One region of the Shewanella sp. SP1S2-4 genome, then DNA from elsewhere that is predicted to be linked to it. Evidence: predicted binding sites of a transcription regulator. Region 1 holds the regulator's gene; the other holds the start of a gene.

Region 1 (8,657 bases):
AAGTTAAAATTGCTAAACTACTGGTTTCTGGGAATTTATCGTAACGTTTATCCATCACTAAGGTGACCACAGCCACTAACTTAACGGGATCTAAATCAATGCCACTGACGCGGCCAACCACAACACCGCCGACCTTAACGGGCGAACGTACCTTCAAGCCACCAATATTGGTGAAATTGGCTTTTATGGTATAAGTGCTATCGCTGCTTTTCACTTCAATATTGGCGACGTTAAAGACTAAGACCAAAAAAGCGGCCAATCCCGTTAAAAGAAACACACCCACTAATAATTCAATTTTTCGTGTCAACATGTTCGGCTACCACTCTGTTAATCCATCTTACCTGTGTCGAAATCCGCAGTGTTCCGTTAGCGGCCAAACATCAGGGCTGTCAGTAAAAAATCTAATGCCAATACAGCGAGGCTCGACTGAACCACAGTCTGAGTCGTTGCACGGCTGATGCCTTCCGGATTTGGGATCACTTGATAACCGCGATATAACGCAATCCAAGTCACCACTACGGCAAACACACCACTCTTGATCAGGCAGTTAACTATGTCCTGACGCCATTCGACCGACGCCTGCAGAATCGACCAAAACGCCCCGCTGTCGATTCCTTTCCATTCCACGCCCACAATGTGACCACCGTAAATACCCACAGCGGTAAACATTAACGCCAGCAATGGCATACTGATCACCCCAGCCCAAAAGCGCGGTGCAATAATCTGCCTTAATGGGTCGATAGCCATCATCTCTAAACTCGAGAGCTGCTCGGTACTTTTCATTAAACCAATTTCAGCGGTTAAGGCTGAGCCCGCACGTCCCGCAAACAAAAGTGCGGTAACCACGGGCCCTAACTCACGCAGTAAACTGAGCGCCACCATAGGGCCTAAGCTTTCTTCGGTGCCGAAGCCAACTAAGATGTTGTAGCCTTGCAGCGCCAACACCATGCCGATAAAAAGCCCTGAGACTAAAATAATCACCATAGATTGCACGCCGACCACATAAATCTGGCGCACTAATAGTGGAAAACCTTTGCGCACCCGTGGCCAGCGAAAAATCGCCCCCCACAACATGAGCCCTGCACGGCCAAAACCGAGCACTAACTCAATCGCGCTACGGCCCAAGTCGGCAATACTGTCTATTAACTTCACTTGCCAACTCCTTTTGCCATTAATTCTTGTTGGTAATCATTCGCCGGATAATGGAAGGGTACAGGGCCATCCGGTGCGCCTTGAATAAACTGTTTAAGTTGCGGATTGTCGGCGTACTTCAATTCTTCTGGCGTGCCATGGGCGATGACTTTTTTGTCGGCCACCACATACACATAATCGGCAATACCGAGGACTTCATCCACATCGTGGGAGACCACAATGGAGGTCAGATTCAGCGCATCGGATAACTCACGAATAAGCTTCACTAACACGCCCATAGAGATTGGATCTTGGCCGGCAAAAGGCTCATCGTACATCACCATTTCAGGCTCAAGCGCTATGGCTCTGGCCAATGCTGCGCGGCGTTGCATACCACCGGATAACTCACTTGGCATCATCTGGGCGGCGCCACGCAAGCCTACGGCTTCAAGCTTCATCAGCACGATAGTGCGAATAATGTCTTCTGGCAGACCAGAATGTTCGCGCAGCGCAAACGCCACGTTATCGAACACATTAATGTCGGTAAATAGCGCGCCACTTTGAAACAGCATGCTCATCCGCTTACGCAGGCTAAATAATTCATTGCGACTCACGCCATGGATATCGTGGCCATCAAATAGCACTTGTCCGTGGTCAGGCGTTAATTGGCCGCCGATCAACTTTAACAGGGTCGTTTTGCCTATGCCGCTCGGCCCCATGATCGCCGTCACCTTGCCCCTTGGAATGGACAGGCTAATATCTTCATATATCACACGCTGACCGCGGCTAAACCCCAAATTACGGATCTCAACCAACGGAGTTTGTTCTTGAGTCATGCTTGATTCCGACATTTGCAAAGAGGTGATCCTAGTCTTCCTAGACTGACCAATCGAAGAGCCGCAAATTGTACGTAATTGCGCTTTAACCTACAACCGAATCGACACTATCGCCCAGTGATACTTTCAATTTGCCTCATTTACAGCGAAAATGCGCCCTAAGTTTTCACTCTGCATAGGTAAAATGTTACTTAATGTTTTCAACCTAGTTGCATAATTGGCAATATTGGCTAATTCGTTCGCACTTAGCTCGCTCTTCGTCCACTTTTAAGGTGTGATAAGTCGATACACGAGTGTGAAATCGAGGCATCCCGTGCGGTAATCTCCACTGCGATACGGGATAAATCCATTGAAATAAACGACAAAGACGATGATATTGCTCAAGGCCTTCAGTTGCTTAACGGGTTATTGTGCATGCATAGCTGCCGCATCTGAACTTGACGAGTCAGATCAATCACTCTAGCCTGCCGCAATTGTTTTGTTGTTTTAGGAAACTCACCACAACGAGACATAAGCTAAATCGTCTGAAAACAAACTAAAACTTGGCAGAAAGCCTATTACATATCATCTTTATCGCGTACCAAATTGTGCTATTCCAATCCCATCATGGGGCGACAAAGACAATGCAAAAAGAGAGATAGACATGGTAGACAAATCACAACTGCGCCAATGGGGCTGTAAAGTTATCGACATTGAAAAGTCAGCCCTAGACAATCTTTATCAATATGTTGATTCGGCTGAATTTGCAGAAGCTTGCGAGTTGATCCTCAACTGCACAGGCAAAGTGATTGTCATGGGCATGGGCAAGTCGGGCCATATCGGCAATAAGATTTCTGCCACCCTCGCCAGCACAGGAACGCCCGCATTTTTTGTGCATCCGGGTGAAGCCAGCCACGGTGATCTCGGTGTATTAGCCGATAACGATGTGATTTTAGCGATTTCAAATTCCGGTGAGTCGAGCGAAATCCTCACCTTAATGCCCGTCATCCAACGTATGGGGGTACCCGTTATTGCGGTAACAGGTAAACCCGAATCGAACATGGCGCGCTTAGCTAAAGTGCATTTATGTATTGAAGTTCCAGAAGAGGCTTGCCCACTGGGACTCGCTCCAACATCAAGCACCACAGCGACCTTAGTGATGGGCGATGCCATTGCCATTGCGCTGCTACAAGCCAAAGGCTTTACCCGTGATGATTTTGCAATGTCCCATCCTGGCGGTGCTTTAGGACGCAAGTTATTGTTAAAAGTCTGCGATGTGATGCACAGCGGTGATGACTTACCGCTCGTTAACCACGATATTTGCATCACAGAAGCCCTGTACGAAATTTCCAAGAAAGGCTTAGGCATGACGGCGATTATTGATGATCAGCGCAAACTGGTCGGTATCTTCACCGATGGTGATTTACGCCGCGTTATCGATGCCGAAGTGAATCTGCGTACAACGCCCATCGCCGATGTGATGACCCGTAACTGCGTGACCATCACAGACGGTGTGTTGGCCGCCCAAGCGCTGCAAGTGATGGATTCCAAAAACATCAACGGATTAATTGTTATCGATAAAGACCGCCATCCTATCGGCGCTCTTAACATGCTAGACATGGTTAAAGCAGGAGTCATTTAATGCCACAGCAAGGATTTTACGGCCCAATCAGTGATGATGTGTGGCAACGCGCGCAAAAGATTAAACTGTTGATTTGTGACGTCGATGGAGTGTTTTCCGACGGCCGTATCTACTTAAGCAATAGCGGCGAAGAGCTAAAAGCCTTCCACACCCGCGACGGCTATGGTGTGCGCTCACTACTCACCAGCGGTTTTAATCTCGCCGTTATCACTGGACGTCAATCCAAAATCGTTGAAAACCGTATGACAGCCCTTGGGGTTACCCATATTTACCAAGGCGTAGATAATAAGTTCGAGCCCTATGAAGCATTGCTCGCACTCTATGGTGTCACCCCGGAAGAAGTAGCATATATCGGTGATGATATTGTCGATTTACCCGTGATGAATGTCGTCGGTTTAGCGGTCAGTGTGGCCGATGGTCATCCCTATGTGCGTCAGCACGCCCACTTTGTCACTACGCTCAATGGTGGCCACGGTGCACTGCGTGAACTCACAGATCTGTTGCTACTCAGTCAAAATAAATTCACTTCGGCCCATGGAATGAGTATATGAGTCGTGTGACACTCGCGATTATTGCTTTTTTTGGAACTGCATTAGTGCTGTATTGGCAAGTGCAGAACAAGCACAGCGGTGATACCGATAATAGAGTTAAAGATCAAAATACCCCAGATTTCATCATTGAAGATCTGCGCAGTGTTGAGTTCAATGAACAAGGGCTAGTCAATAGCCGTGTGACGGCGAAACACATGGAACATTATGATTCAACGAATCAAACTTACTTTACTCAACCTGTTTATCTTGTTTATCCAGACCAAGGTAAAGCACAATGGCAACTCAGTGCAGATCAGGGCAAGCTAAACAAGGAAACGGGCAAGGTTGTACTCGAAAACAATGTTATTATTGATGCCATTAGCGCAGAAGAACCGATCCAGACCTTGTCCACTAGTTATCTGGAACTCGATCTCAATACTATGATAATGACCTCTGACCGTACCATTTACGTCACAGGGAAAGATTTTAATATTCAAGGCCAAGGCCTTTATGCCGACCTCAACGCGCAAGAAGTGAAATTGACCAGTCAGGTAGTAGGAACATATGAAGCAAAATAACGTATTACTTGCCAGCCTAATGCTAATAATGAGCATGAGCGCCTTTGCTAAAGTCGACGACCTAAAGCAGGAAGTTAAAATCAAAGCAGTGAGCCAAACGGCAGATATCAAGAACAACCAGATCATCTTCTTTGGCCCGGTGGAAGTTACCCAAGGCTCGATAAAAATCCAAGCAAATGAACTGCGTGCATTTTCTGCCGAAGGTGAAAATAGCAAAATTTTAGTGGCCACTGGTAACCCAGCAACTTACAGCCAAGTGTTAGACGATGGTCGTCCAGCCTCGGCGAGCGCGAAAGAAATTCGTTACGATATGGCAAGCCGTACCCTAACACTGAAAGGCCAAGCTTCGTTAGATCAAGCGGGTAGCCAAGTGACGGGTAATGTGATCCGCTATAACATCATCCAGCAAAAATTGATTGCTGAGAGCACAGGTAGTGGTGACGATCGCGTGATCACTATTATTCAGCCTGAAAGCTATCAAGATGATGCCAAACCAGACGCGCCAGCAGATAAACCTGTGAAAAAGCAGGACTCTAAATGACCCAAATCACCCTAAGAGCACAAAATCTGGCGAAGAGTTACAAGAGTCGCCAAGTGGTTAAAGACGTCAGTCTGACGGTAAAAACCGGTCAGGTCGTTGGCCTACTCGGCCCGAACGGCGCGGGTAAAACTACCACCTTTTACATGGTCGTCGGTCTGGTTAAAAGCGATAAAGGCCACATCTTTATCGACGATGATGATTTAACCGCAGATCCTATGCACCTGCGTGCCCGCAAAGGTATAGGTTACTTGCCGCAGGAAGCCAGTATCTTCCGTAAACTGACCGTCCATGACAACATCATGGCCGTGCTGCAAACGCGTAAAGAATTAAAAAAAGAGCAAAGGGAAGAAGAGCTAGAGCATCTGCTCGAAGAGTTCCACATTACCCACATCCGTGACAGCCAAGGCATGTCATTGTCGGGCGGTGAACGTCGCCGTGTCGAAATTGCGCGGGCGTTAGCAGCAAATCCTAAGTTCATTTTGCTCGATGAACCCTTTGCTGGTGTCGATCCGATTTCGGTTATCGACATTAAAAAGATTATCGAACAGCTCAAAAGTCGTGGCCTTGGCGTGTTGATCACAGACCACAATGTCCGTGAGACATTAGATGTGTGTGAACATGCCTATATCGTGAGTCACGGAAACTTGATTGCCGAGGGGACACCCGCAGAGATCTTAGACAATCAGCAAGTTAGGGCTGTGTACTTAGGTGAACAATTCAGGCTATAGTTAATCAAGCGGAGCCAATGCAGGTAATTTATGCCACCATTGGACTCCACTCAAGATGATAACAAGCGACCTCATCCAACAATAATAACGTAGGGATCAGCGGTAACATGAAAGCGTCACTCCAGCTCAAACTGGGTCAACAGTTAACCATGACGCCACAATTACAACAGGCCATACGTCTGTTGCAACTGTCGTCATTAGAACTGCAGCAAGAGATCCAGCAAGCCTTAGATTCTAATCCCCTTCTCGAGCTGGAAGAGGATCAATTCGACGCCACTAAAGCCCCTGTAAACCAAACGCTATCCGATACGGATTTCAGTGAATCGAGCACTCTGCCGCCAGAGAAAGACAGCTCCACCATAGACACGGCAGAGTCCTTAACCAAAGAATCCATGCCCGACGAACTCCCCATGGACACCACCTGGGATGAAGTGTTCACCGCCTCCCCCAATTCTGGCCCCGGTGGCAGTCGTGAAGATGATATGCCCTTCCAAGGTGAGACCAGTGAAGGCTTGTATGAGCACTTAGAATGGCAAAAAAACCTCACGCCGTTTTCTGAAACCGATTTAGCCATTGCCACCGCCATTATTGATGCCATTGACGATCAGGGCTATCTCACCCAAAGCACTGAAGAAATTCTCGAAGCTATGGGCAATCCTGAGGTTGAGCTTGACGAAGTCGAAGCCGTACTCAAGCGCATTCAACACTTTGATCCCATTGGTGTTGCCGCCCGCGATTTAAGCGAGTGCCTGTTGATCCAACTGTCGCATTTCGCCGCTGACACGCCCAACCTAGAAAACGCCCGCATGCTGATCAAAGATCATTTAGATCTGATCGCCGCCCGCGATTTTAGATTGTTGATGCGTAAGACTAAATTAAAAGAGGATGAGTTAAGAGACGGCATAGCGCTTATCCAAACCCTCAATCCCCGCCCAGGTTTATTGATTACGCCCAACGATGACGAATACGTCATCCCAGATGTGTCAGTGTCGAAGAAAAATGGCCGCTGGGTGGTTGAGCTGAATCCTGACTGCATGCCAAAAATCAATGTAAACCAACATTATGCCTCGATGGCGCGCAGCACTAAAAGCCAAGCCGATAGCCAATTTATTCGTGGCCATCTGCAAGAGGCTAAATGGTTTATCAAGAGTTTAGAGAGCCGTAATGATACCTTGTTGAAGGTGGCGAACTGTATCGTCCAATATCAGCAAGGTTTCTTTGAATACGGTGAAGAAGCCATGAAACCTATGGTGCTTAACGATATTGCCGAAGCGGTAGAAATGCATGAGTCGACCATCTCACGGGTGACGACACAGAAATACATGCATACCCCTAAGGGACTTTTTGAACTAAAATACTTCTTCTCTAGCCACGTCGGTACTGACGATGGTGGGGAGTGCTCATCCACAGCAATCAGAGCCTTCATTAAGAAACTGGTTGCAGCGGAAAACCAGAAAAAACCATTGAGCGACAGTAAGATGGCACAACTTCTGGCAGAACAAGGGATCAACGTAGCCCGCAGAACCATTGCGAAGTACCGAGAGGCTATGCTCATTCCGCCTTCTAATCAGCGTAAAAGTTTATAACCTACAGTGGATATCGGAGGACGTTTCTATGCAAATAAACCTGAGTGGACACCATGTCGAAATTACCGAATCGTTACGCGCATATGTAGAAGAAAAGTTTTCAAAACTTGAACGCCATTTCGAACAGATCAATAATGTGCACGTTGTGCTCAATGTCGAGAAAATGCAACAGATTGCCGAAGCGAGAATAAATCTTATCGGTGGTGAAGTTTTTGCTACTTCAGAGCATGCTGACATGTATGCCGCTATAGACGCCCTGATTGACAAGCTTGATCGTCAGGTTATTAAACACAAAGAGAAGTTAACAAAACACTAATAATGGAACTTTGTACCATACTGCGGCCGGAGTGCACTACCTGCGCCACTCCGGGCAGCAAGAAAAAGGTACTGGAACTCATCAGCGACTTAGTCGCTGCCCAGTACCCGACCCTCTCATCTCAAGAGATATTCGAAAGCCTAGTGGCGCGCGAAAAGATGGGGAGCACAGGTATAGGTAACGGCATCGCCATTCCACATGGTCGACTAGCCGATATAGATCAGCCCATTGCCATACTCATTAAGTGTGAAGAGCCGATAGCATTCGATGCTATCGATAAGCAACCTGTTGATATTTTATTTGCACTACTGGTGCCTGCAGACCAATGTCAGCAGCACTTAAGTACCTTGTCTTGCATGGCCGAAAAGCTGAGCGACAAGCAAATATTAAAGCAATTACGCAAGACGCATGATGAAACGGAACTCTATCAGGTAATCACTGGATGAAACTGGTCATAGTGTCGGGCCGCTCAGGCTCAGGCAAATCTGTCGCCCTAAGGGTACTCGAAGATCTCGGCTATTATTGTGTCGATAACCTTCCCTTGCCCTTAATCGGCACTTTGCTTGAGCAACTCAAAGGCAGTAACGATCTCGTCGCCATCAGTGTCGACGTGCGTAACATGCCTGAGCAGGATAAAGTCTTAGTGAAGCAACTCGCGAGCCTGCCTCCTGATACTGAGTTAACCAGCTTCTTCCTCAATTCCAGCGATAAAATTCTGCTCAAGCGTTACAGCGAAACCCGCCGTTTGCACCCTTTGTCGAAGAGCCAAGTCTCTTTGCAAGAAGCAATA
Region 2 (8,657 bases), on a different contig from region 1:
ACTGATGTTAGGTGGATGTGTGGCTAAATCGGTTACACCGCCCAAGCCGAGTTTAGTGGATGGCAATGGGTTGCCGCCAACGGCAGTGATCAACCATTTAGCACAGCGAATTGTGACAGAGCTCGTTAAGCAAAATGATGCTCTGCGTTCTGATCAACCAATTGTTGTCGCAACCCCAGTATTAGTGGGTGACATGAATGGCACAAATGCGTTGGCGCAGCAGTTACAGCAAGGATTAATGACGTCGCTCCATAGCTTTCAGTTTAATGTAGTGGATTTAAATTTAGCTGATGGCTTGAGAGTGACGGCTAATGGGGATTTTATTTTGACGCGAGATTGGCAACAATTGTCGAAAAATCTTCCCGTTGAGCATCTTGTTGTATCGACTATGAGCCCCGTTACCAATGGTATGGCGATCAATACTCGGATTGTGAACATAAGTAACAATCGTGTGGTATCGGCCTCTCAAACTTTTGTGACTCAAAAAGAGTTGGCAAACTACATGCAGCCTTCGGAGCAAATTGTGTCACAAAATGGCATCTTATATCGTCAGGCGAGTCCAGGCATGAATGAAGTCCGTGTTTTAGGAGATGGAAAATGAAACGCTACCTTTTAGTTATTGCGGCGCTAATGCTAACTGGCTGCGCTGCTAAAGATAGATATGTGCAATGGGAAGATGTGCCGCCGCCGAGTTTTCCTAAGTTAACGGCCATAGGATATGCGCCCTTAGCGACTCAACCGGCTAAAGAGCAATCACAAAGAGTGTTGATGGCCATGCAAGCATCAAAAATTGTGGCCTATCGTGAATTAGCAGAACAAGTTTATGGGCAGAAAATAACGGCAAACAGCAGTGTCAGTGATTGGATGTTGACGGACGATAATGTTAAAGCGTCGGTTTCTGGTGTGATCCGTGGGGCGCGGGTCGTTAAGAGTTATCCAGCTGGCGATCATTATGTCACTGAGTTAGAACTGGATTTTTCACAGGTATGGGCGCTGTATCAACAACAGAGTCGTCCACAGCGAGTGAAAGAAGTCACGTATTTCTAGTCATTTCTACATGACTCTATTGAGCCGCGGACTATACGAGTAGTATGCGGCTTTTCTATTTCTGCAAAGTACTAAAGTTTAATTTTTAATCAGAGCTTAGAAGCTGGAAATACAGAGTATGAATTGATGCGCCTGTTAGGCTTTTAAATCATTACCTAAACTTGAGATAGTTGAGGTCTTGCCTTTATCGTTATACGTAAGGCTGGAGGCGTTTCTGCTAGCTTGTAAAGCTTGAGCGAAGCGATTCAGGCTGGCTAAATTCATCTCAATTAAACTGGCATTTTGATCGTTCAGTTCTTTGCATTCAGTTAATGCGTCTTTGACAACGGCCATTTTATGCACGAGTTCACTTTGCTGAGTGAGTTGAGACTTATCAGTGTGGTTTGCCAGAATATCGTCATTAGTCTTGAGTTCTTTCAGACATTGTGATTTTTCGTTAGCAAGAGAAAGCAGTAAATCGGCGTTTTGGTCAACCAAAGCGCCTTTTTCCTTGAGTATGATTTGCTTAAGAACAGCCAAATGGGCGTGTTGTAGATCTACCAGTTTAGCTATTTCAGTCATAGTTACTCTTTATTTAAGTCATTAAGTTCGGCTTCAAAACTTGCAATATTGGCAGCCAACTTTTCGGGGTCAATTTTGTAGCGGCCTTCGGCGATAGCTTGTTTAATTTCGGCCACTTTCTTTTGATCAACTTCAGGAAGGCTCGCCATTTTAGTCTGAGCTCCTTGCAGTTGTTGCGCTTGCGCTGTAATCACCACTGAGTCGCTTCTTTGTGGTGTTGTCGATTTTGTGGCAACTTGAGCAGATTGATCGCTGCTAGTTTTAGTTGCACCTGAACGAACTTGTGCGGTCGTTGCAGTGTTGAGTTTGCTAATATCAATTGCCATTTTCGGCTCCAGCGTCGTGTGTACGGGATTTCTTAACTGGGGTATCGGCAGCTTATAAAAAAGCTTTAGATTATTTTACATTCTTACTTCAACTTCGCCAATGCCCGTGACTATAGCATCTAGTTCTTTGTTTGAACTGCTATTTTTGACTCTGATCCGATCGCCTTTATTGCCATCTTGTAGGGCTTCGCCTACTGTTTTGAGTTCGAATGAGCTAGAACGAACATAGATAGATACCGAGTCGTTTTTACACACAAAGCATAAGTTGTTGCTTAATATGGGATTATCCTTTGAGACGCGTCGTTTGACTCGCACACCAGCTAATTTACTAGGGTCATTAAATTCAGCGCCCCGCAAACTATTTTGCTCAATGTAACGGATTTCAACTTGGCTAGGGGAGATGAGTTCGCCAGGCGCTAAGGTTTCAGTTGTGACCACAACGGGGAATAAAATATCCACTCTCACCGAGATATAAATTTGCCAAGGGTAAGCGAGCTCTTGCGTATCGCAGCTGACTTTTAGGGTGTTATTACGACTAATTTCCCTGTCACTCGCCAATTCAACCTTAATCGGCGACGAGCATTGTGACGGCAGCATTCTTGCGTCAACTAATTGCGGCGAAATATCGACTTTGGCATTAGTTGGCACGGATATCTTTTCTGAAATAAGCGCTTTAGCTAATTCTGAGATGGCCGATACGGTGGGAACAATAGGCTCTGCACTCGCAAAAGCGGGCATGAAGAGGGCGAAAACACTAAAAAAACAGACTAAATTTACTTTCATAATGAAGAGACTAGCTTGTAACGCCAGAATGCACCTATACTTTTATCAAGTTCGAAGCTGACCACTGTAATAATAATTTGCATTACTGTCAGAAGATTGACTCAGTTTCGACTATGTTTATCGATAGATAAGACGTAAGCAATTAATATGCCTATACTCAAACGAGTCATAGGGCCGTACATAAACAGAACAACAAGGCAGAGTTATGTCGAGTATTCTTGATTCAGTCAACAAACGAACCCAGCTCGTTGGCCAAAACCGTTTAGAATTGCTGCTTTTTAAATTAAACGGTCGTCAACGGTTTGGGATTAACGTGTTTAAGGTGAAAGAAGTACTGCAGTGCCCGCCACTGACCACTTTGCCTAAACTTAATCCTTATGTTAAAGGTGTCGCGCATATTCGCGGTACGACTATTTCAGTTATTGATCTGAGTGCGGCAACAGGTGGTAGACCTTTAGCGAGTACTGAAAACTGTTTCATCATTATTTCTGAATATAACCGCAGCGTTCAAGGTTTCTTGGTCAGTTCTGTTGAGCGGATTATAAACATGAATTGGGAAGCGATTATGCCTCCGCCTCAAGGTGCTGGTCGTTATTCTTATCTGACGGCAGTAACTGAGATAGAAGGTGAATTGGTTGAAATTCTCGACGTAGAAAAAATCTTAGATGAGATTTCACCGGTTAAAACTGCCATCAGTGAAGAAGCCAATGAAAAGCTGACCCTCGACAGAACCCAGCATTACCATATTATGGTTATCGATGATTCTGCCGTGGCGCGTAAGCAAATTATTCGTTCACTCGAGTCATTGAACTTACAAATTGATACCGCAAAAGATGGTCGAGAAGCATTAGATAAGCTTAAAGAAATCGCCAAAGAAATGGACAATGTTGCCGATGAAATCCCTCTCATTATCTCAGACATTGAGATGCCTGAAATGGATGGTTATACCCTGACCGCTGAGATCCGAGATGATCCTAAGCTCAAGCATATTAAAGTGGTACTGCACACATCGTTAAGTGGTGTATTCAATCAGGCAATGGTTCAAAAAGTGGGGGCCAATGACTTTATCGCTAAGTTTAATCCCGACGAACTGGCTGCTGCCGTGAATAAACACTTAAGTTTGTAAGTTTGTAAGTGCAGTAGTTAGTACCTAGATACGCTTTACGCTATAATCTCGACTTTATAACATGATGGTTTCGCACTGATTTTGGTGCTTGCTATAGGATTTAGGATGTGAATGTGCCAAATAAATCACTCGCTGAAGCTGAATATAATCAATTTAGGTTGTTCTTAGAGCAACACAGCGGCATCGTACTGGGTGAAAATAAGCAATATCTGGTGCGCAGTCGTCTTGCTCCTCTGATGGGGAAATATAACCTGCCATCCTTATCCGATGTGGTTAAGCATTCGATGAAGCCTACGGAACGTGCGCTTCGGGCTGAAGTGATCGATGCTATGACGACCAATGAAACCCTTTGGTTCCGTGATCGTTATCCATTTGAGTTATTGCATAACGTTTTGTTACCTGAGTACAGTCGTTTAGGTCGTCCACTTAAGATTTGGTCGGCAGCGTGTTCGTCCGGGCAAGAACCCTATTCATTGGCGATGACGATTCTTGAGTATCAACAGAAGAAGCCTGGTGCGCTTGCGGGTAGTGCGTCAATTCAAGCCACGGATTTGTCGCCTTCCATGTTGGAACGTTGCAAAAATGCTGAGTACGATAGCTTGGCATTAGCGCGCGGTTTATCCGAGGAGCGTAAGCGTCAGTTTTTTGATGCTTTGCCTTCAGGCAATATGAAGTTAAAGGATAATGTTAAGCGTTTGGTGAACTTTAGGGCACATAATCTGCTTGAAAGTTATAGCTTACTTGGTAAGTTCGACATTATTTTTTGCCGCAATGTGCTGATTTATTTTGCGCCTGAGGCAAAGGCAAAAATTTTGCGGCAATTCGCTGCCGCTCTTAATCCAAAAGGGATTTTATTTCTCGGTGCATCAGAATCTATTGCTGGTTTAACGGATGAGTTTGACATGGTCCGTTGTAACCCTGGGATTTATTACCAGAAAAAGACTTAAGTCTGCTGCTTTAAAGAAAATTACCGACATTTGTCGGTAATTTTTTACCCATCACTTGCTCATCCCTATTGTTATTCTCATTATTCTCCTATGTTGGCACATGAATTGCTTTATTTCCGTGAGTAACACGAGGAGGCAATTTTATGGCGATCAATTTTGATAATGCACTGGGTGTGCATCAGTACACTCTCGGTATTAGAGCGCAGCGAGCTGAAGTCATTTCGAGCAATATCGCTAACGCCGATACGCCACATTATAAAGCCCGTGATGTAGATTTTTCTGCGGCAATGCAGGCCGCCCGTGGCCAACAACAGCAGCGTAATAGTCTTGAAATGCAAGAGACAGACAAGCATTTTGGTCTTGCTGAGTTGACTGGTCAATTTGTTAAGTTCCGCGTGCCAAATCAACCCGATACTGGTGATGGTAATACTGTTGATATCCAACAGGAACAATCGGCATTTATGCAAAATGCCCTTGAATATCAAATGTCGCTTGGTTTTTTAGACAGTAAGTTTAGTGGCATGAAGAAAGCGCTGAGAGGGGATTAATCATGAGTTTATTTAGCATATTTGATGTTGCTGGCTCAGGAATGTCGGCTCAATCGGTCAGGTTGAACACCACTGCGAGTAACATAGCTAACGCTGATTCCGTCTCGAGTAGCGTAGATAAGACCTATCGTTCCCGTCATCCTATTTTCGAAGCTGAAATGGCCAAAGCGCAAAGTCAGCAACAAGCCTCTCAAGGTGTGGCGGTAAAAGGCATTGTTGAAAGTGATAAACCACTACTAAAAGAATACTCGCCCGATCATCCGATGGCGGATGCGGACGGCTTTATTTATAAACCGAATGTTAATGTCATGGAAGAAATGGCAGATATGATTTCTGCTTCGCGCTCATATCAAATGAATGTTCAGGTCGCTGAAGCAGCTAAGTCTATGCTGCAACAAACACTTGGGATGGGTAAATAACATGTGTTACTTAGGAGGTAAGCTGTGAGCCTCATTAATCAAATTAACCAAGCATCGACGCAGACGGCTCAAAATAAGAGTCAGTCAAATGCTGTGACGACCAACTCATCAACCAGTTCAACGGGTAATCCGTTTCTTGATGGCATACGTCTGCCAAAAGATTCGATAGTACCGGAAGCGAAAAGCCAACAGTTAACTCAAGATGACTTTTTCTCGTTATTAAGCCAACAGTTATCGATGCAGGACCCTTTTAAGCCCGTCGACAACGACCAAATGATTGCGCAGATGGCATCATTTTCGACAGTTGATGGTATCAGTAAGTTAAATGATGAAATCGTTAATTTAAACAGTGTTATGACGTCGAGCCAAGCACTGCAGGCATCGGGACTCGTTGGTCGCAAGGTGTTGATCCCAACTGATACTGGCAATATTTCAGCTGAAAGCCCAACGATGAAAGGTGTGGTCAGTACCCCTAATAAAATTCCAGAGATTACTGTGCGTGTTGAAGATGAGAAGGGCCAAGTTGTGACCACCTTTAAAGTCGATGGCAGTGACGGTGGTAACGTCGATGTGAACTGGGATGGTTTAGATAAAGATGGAAAACCTGTGACCGCAGGCAACTATACGATTAAGGCGAGTGGGTTAGTGGATGGAAAATCCCAAGAACTGCCTGTTTCAACTTATGCCCATGTGACCAGTGTCTCTCTTGGTACGGCCAGTACTGGCGCCATTCTCAACTTGAGAGGCGGTATGGGGATCAAGTTAACCGATGTGTTAGCTGTGTCTGAAACTTAAATTTATACAAGATAATTTTTTAGAATCCGAATTGGGCGTTAGTTGTCCGCAATTGAATAGAGTCAAAAGTAGAGGTGAATTATGTCGTTTAACATTGCATTGAGTGGCATTTCTGCCGCACAGAAAGATTTAAACACCACGGCGAACAACATTGCGAATGCGAATACCATTGGCTTTAAAGAGTCGCGTGCTGAATTTGCGGATGTTTACGCTAATTCTATCTTTTCAAATTCTAAAACTGCTGTCGGTGGTGGTGTTGCAACGAGTCAAGTGGCCCAGCAATTCCATCAAGGCAGCTTACAGTTGACAAGTAATTCACTCGATATGGCAATTAAAGGTGGTGGTTTTTTTGTCACTGCTTCTGAAATAGGCAGTCTTGACCATTCATTTACTCGAGCAGGGGCATTTAAAGTCGATTCAAATAACTACATGGTTGATTCTGCTGGTAATTTTTTGCAGACATTCCCTGTGGATAAAGATGGTAATTCGACATCGGTAAGTTTGACTACAGCGAAACCAGTGCAGATCCCTGATACTGCAGGTAGCCCAGTAAAAACTGAAAATGTCAGTTTACAAATGAATCTAAATGCTAAGGAAAGTACCCTTGACCCTGCTGCATTCGATCCTTTAGACCCTAAGACGTACAATAATGTTACTTCAATGACAATGTATGACTCACTCGGTGAGCCACATATCATGACAACCTATTTTGTTAAGCCTAATGATGCCTCTTATAATGGAGAGAGCAATTGGGTGGCTTATTACGCTATTGATGGTAAACAAGTCGATCTAGCTGGTGCTGCTGGTACTTATCAAACGGATACTACGGGCGATGGTAACCCTGACTCAACCGGTACAGCGCAAACAACCGGCGGTTGGAAGGGCTCTGTACTTAAGTTCAATTCTGTTGGTGTCTATACCGGTAGTGATCCAGCGGTCGTTAAGACTGAGACTTTAGGTGTGGGTGGTGCAGGCGTTTTAGGTGCTGGAGCGGATGGAACTCAAGACTTAACAATTAAGTTTAATGCACCAACGCAATATGCTGCTCCTTTTGCGGCAACAGAGTTAACACAAGACGGTACGACGGTTGGTCGTTTAACTAACGTTGAAATTGGTGCTGATGGTTTAATTACTGCAAGTTACTCGAACGGTTCAACTGTGCCTTTAGCACGGGTTGCCTTGGTTCGATTTGCTAACGAACAAGGTTTAACACAAGTGGGTAATACGTCGTGGAAAGCCAGTTTGAATTCTGGCCCTGCTCTTGCTGGTGAGGCAAACAGTGGTACTTTTGGTAGCATCAGTTCATCGGCGTTAGAGCAATCGAATATCGATTTGACCACTGAACTGGTCGATTTGATTTCGGCGCAGCGTAACTTCCAAGCGAACTCTCGTACCCTTGAAGTGAACAACACACTGCAACAAACCGTATTACAAATCCGCTAATCATTACATTGTTTGACTAAGTGTTGCCGCCAGTGGCAACACTTAGCCTTAATCCTGCTATCAATTCACTTCATTTCCTTATTCTTCAATTCTATCAGTAAATTAAACGTCAACTTTATTGGCACGATGCTTGCTTTGCTATTGTCATGTAGAAAATTTGACGGAGCAGTCTGTGGACAAATTCCTTTATGTCGCCATGAGTGGCGCCAAGCAAAATATGAATGAGCTGGCGCTCCGTGCGAACAACTTAGCCAATGCTAATACCGACGGTTTTAAATCCGATATGGCACAAGCTCGCTCAATGCAAGCCTTCGGTGAAGGGTTGCCTTCCAGGGTGTTTGCGATGACAGAATCTCCGTCAGCAAATTTTCGCTCTGGTCCCATAAAAACCACTGGACGAGATCTCGATGTTGCCATTAAAGGCGATGGCTGGTTTGCCGTTCAGGCGAAAGATGGCAGTGAAGCCTATACCCGTTCAGGCAGTTTAAGTTTCGACTCTACGGGTTTACTACACAATGACAGGGGAAATCCTGTTATGGGAGATGCGGGCCCCATAGTGTTGCCGCTCCCTATTGAGAAGGTTTCAATTTCTCAGGATGGCATTATTTCTGTTCGACCTCAGGGCGCTACCGCTGAAGTGGTGGAAGAAGTTGGTCGCTTGA

What was found. The regulator sigma-54, encoded in region 1, starts transcription at its own class of promoters, with help from an activator protein. The targets are predictions, from matches to a motif close to GTTGGCACGNNNNTNGNNT.
Region 2: a site for sigma-54 is predicted at 4,883-4,901, ahead of flgB (flagellar basal body rod protein FlgB). Genes of this name have one in related genera too.

The regions. Positions count from the first base shown of each region.
Region 1 covers NZ_JAUOET010000013.1:5,916-14,572, reverse strand. The annotation lists gene mlaD (outer membrane lipid asymmetry maintenance protein MlaD) at 1-310, opposite strand, end outside; gene mlaE (lipid asymmetry maintenance ABC transporter permease subunit MlaE) at 367-1,152, opposite strand; gene mlaF (phospholipid ABC transporter ATP-binding protein MlaF) at 1,149-1,967, opposite strand; gene Q4Q52_RS13010 (KpsF/GutQ family sugar-phosphate isomerase) at 2,611-3,588, shown strand; gene kdsC (3-deoxy-manno-octulosonate-8-phosphatase KdsC) at 3,588-4,139, shown strand; gene lptC (LPS export ABC transporter periplasmic protein LptC) at 4,136-4,696, shown strand; gene lptA (lipopolysaccharide transport periplasmic protein LptA) at 4,683-5,237, shown strand; gene lptB (LPS export ABC transporter ATP-binding protein) at 5,234-5,965, shown strand; gene Q4Q52_RS12985 (RNA polymerase factor sigma-54) at 6,073-7,551, shown strand; gene hpf (ribosome hibernation promoting factor) at 7,580-7,867, shown strand; gene ptsN (PTS IIA-like nitrogen regulatory protein PtsN) at 7,870-8,313, shown strand; gene rapZ (RNase adapter RapZ) at 8,310-8,657, shown strand, end outside.
Region 2 covers NZ_JAUOET010000004.1:45,314-53,970, reverse strand. The annotation lists gene Q4Q52_RS06305 (FlgO family outer membrane protein) at 1-601, shown strand, start outside; gene Q4Q52_RS06300 (LPP20 family lipoprotein) at 598-1,047, shown strand; gene Q4Q52_RS06295 (flagella synthesis protein FlgN) at 1,183-1,608, opposite strand; gene flgM (flagellar biosynthesis anti-sigma factor FlgM) at 1,611-1,934, opposite strand; gene flgA (flagellar basal body P-ring formation chaperone FlgA) at 2,010-2,717, opposite strand; gene Q4Q52_RS06280 (chemotaxis protein CheV) at 2,923-3,843, shown strand; gene Q4Q52_RS06275 (protein-glutamate O-methyltransferase CheR) at 3,951-4,790, shown strand; gene flgB (flagellar basal body rod protein FlgB) at 4,934-5,338, shown strand; gene flgC (flagellar basal body rod protein FlgC) at 5,341-5,757, shown strand; gene flgD (flagellar hook assembly protein FlgD) at 5,782-6,552, shown strand; gene flgE (flagellar hook protein FlgE) at 6,634-7,995, shown strand; gene flgF (flagellar basal-body rod protein FlgF) at 8,168-8,657, shown strand, end outside.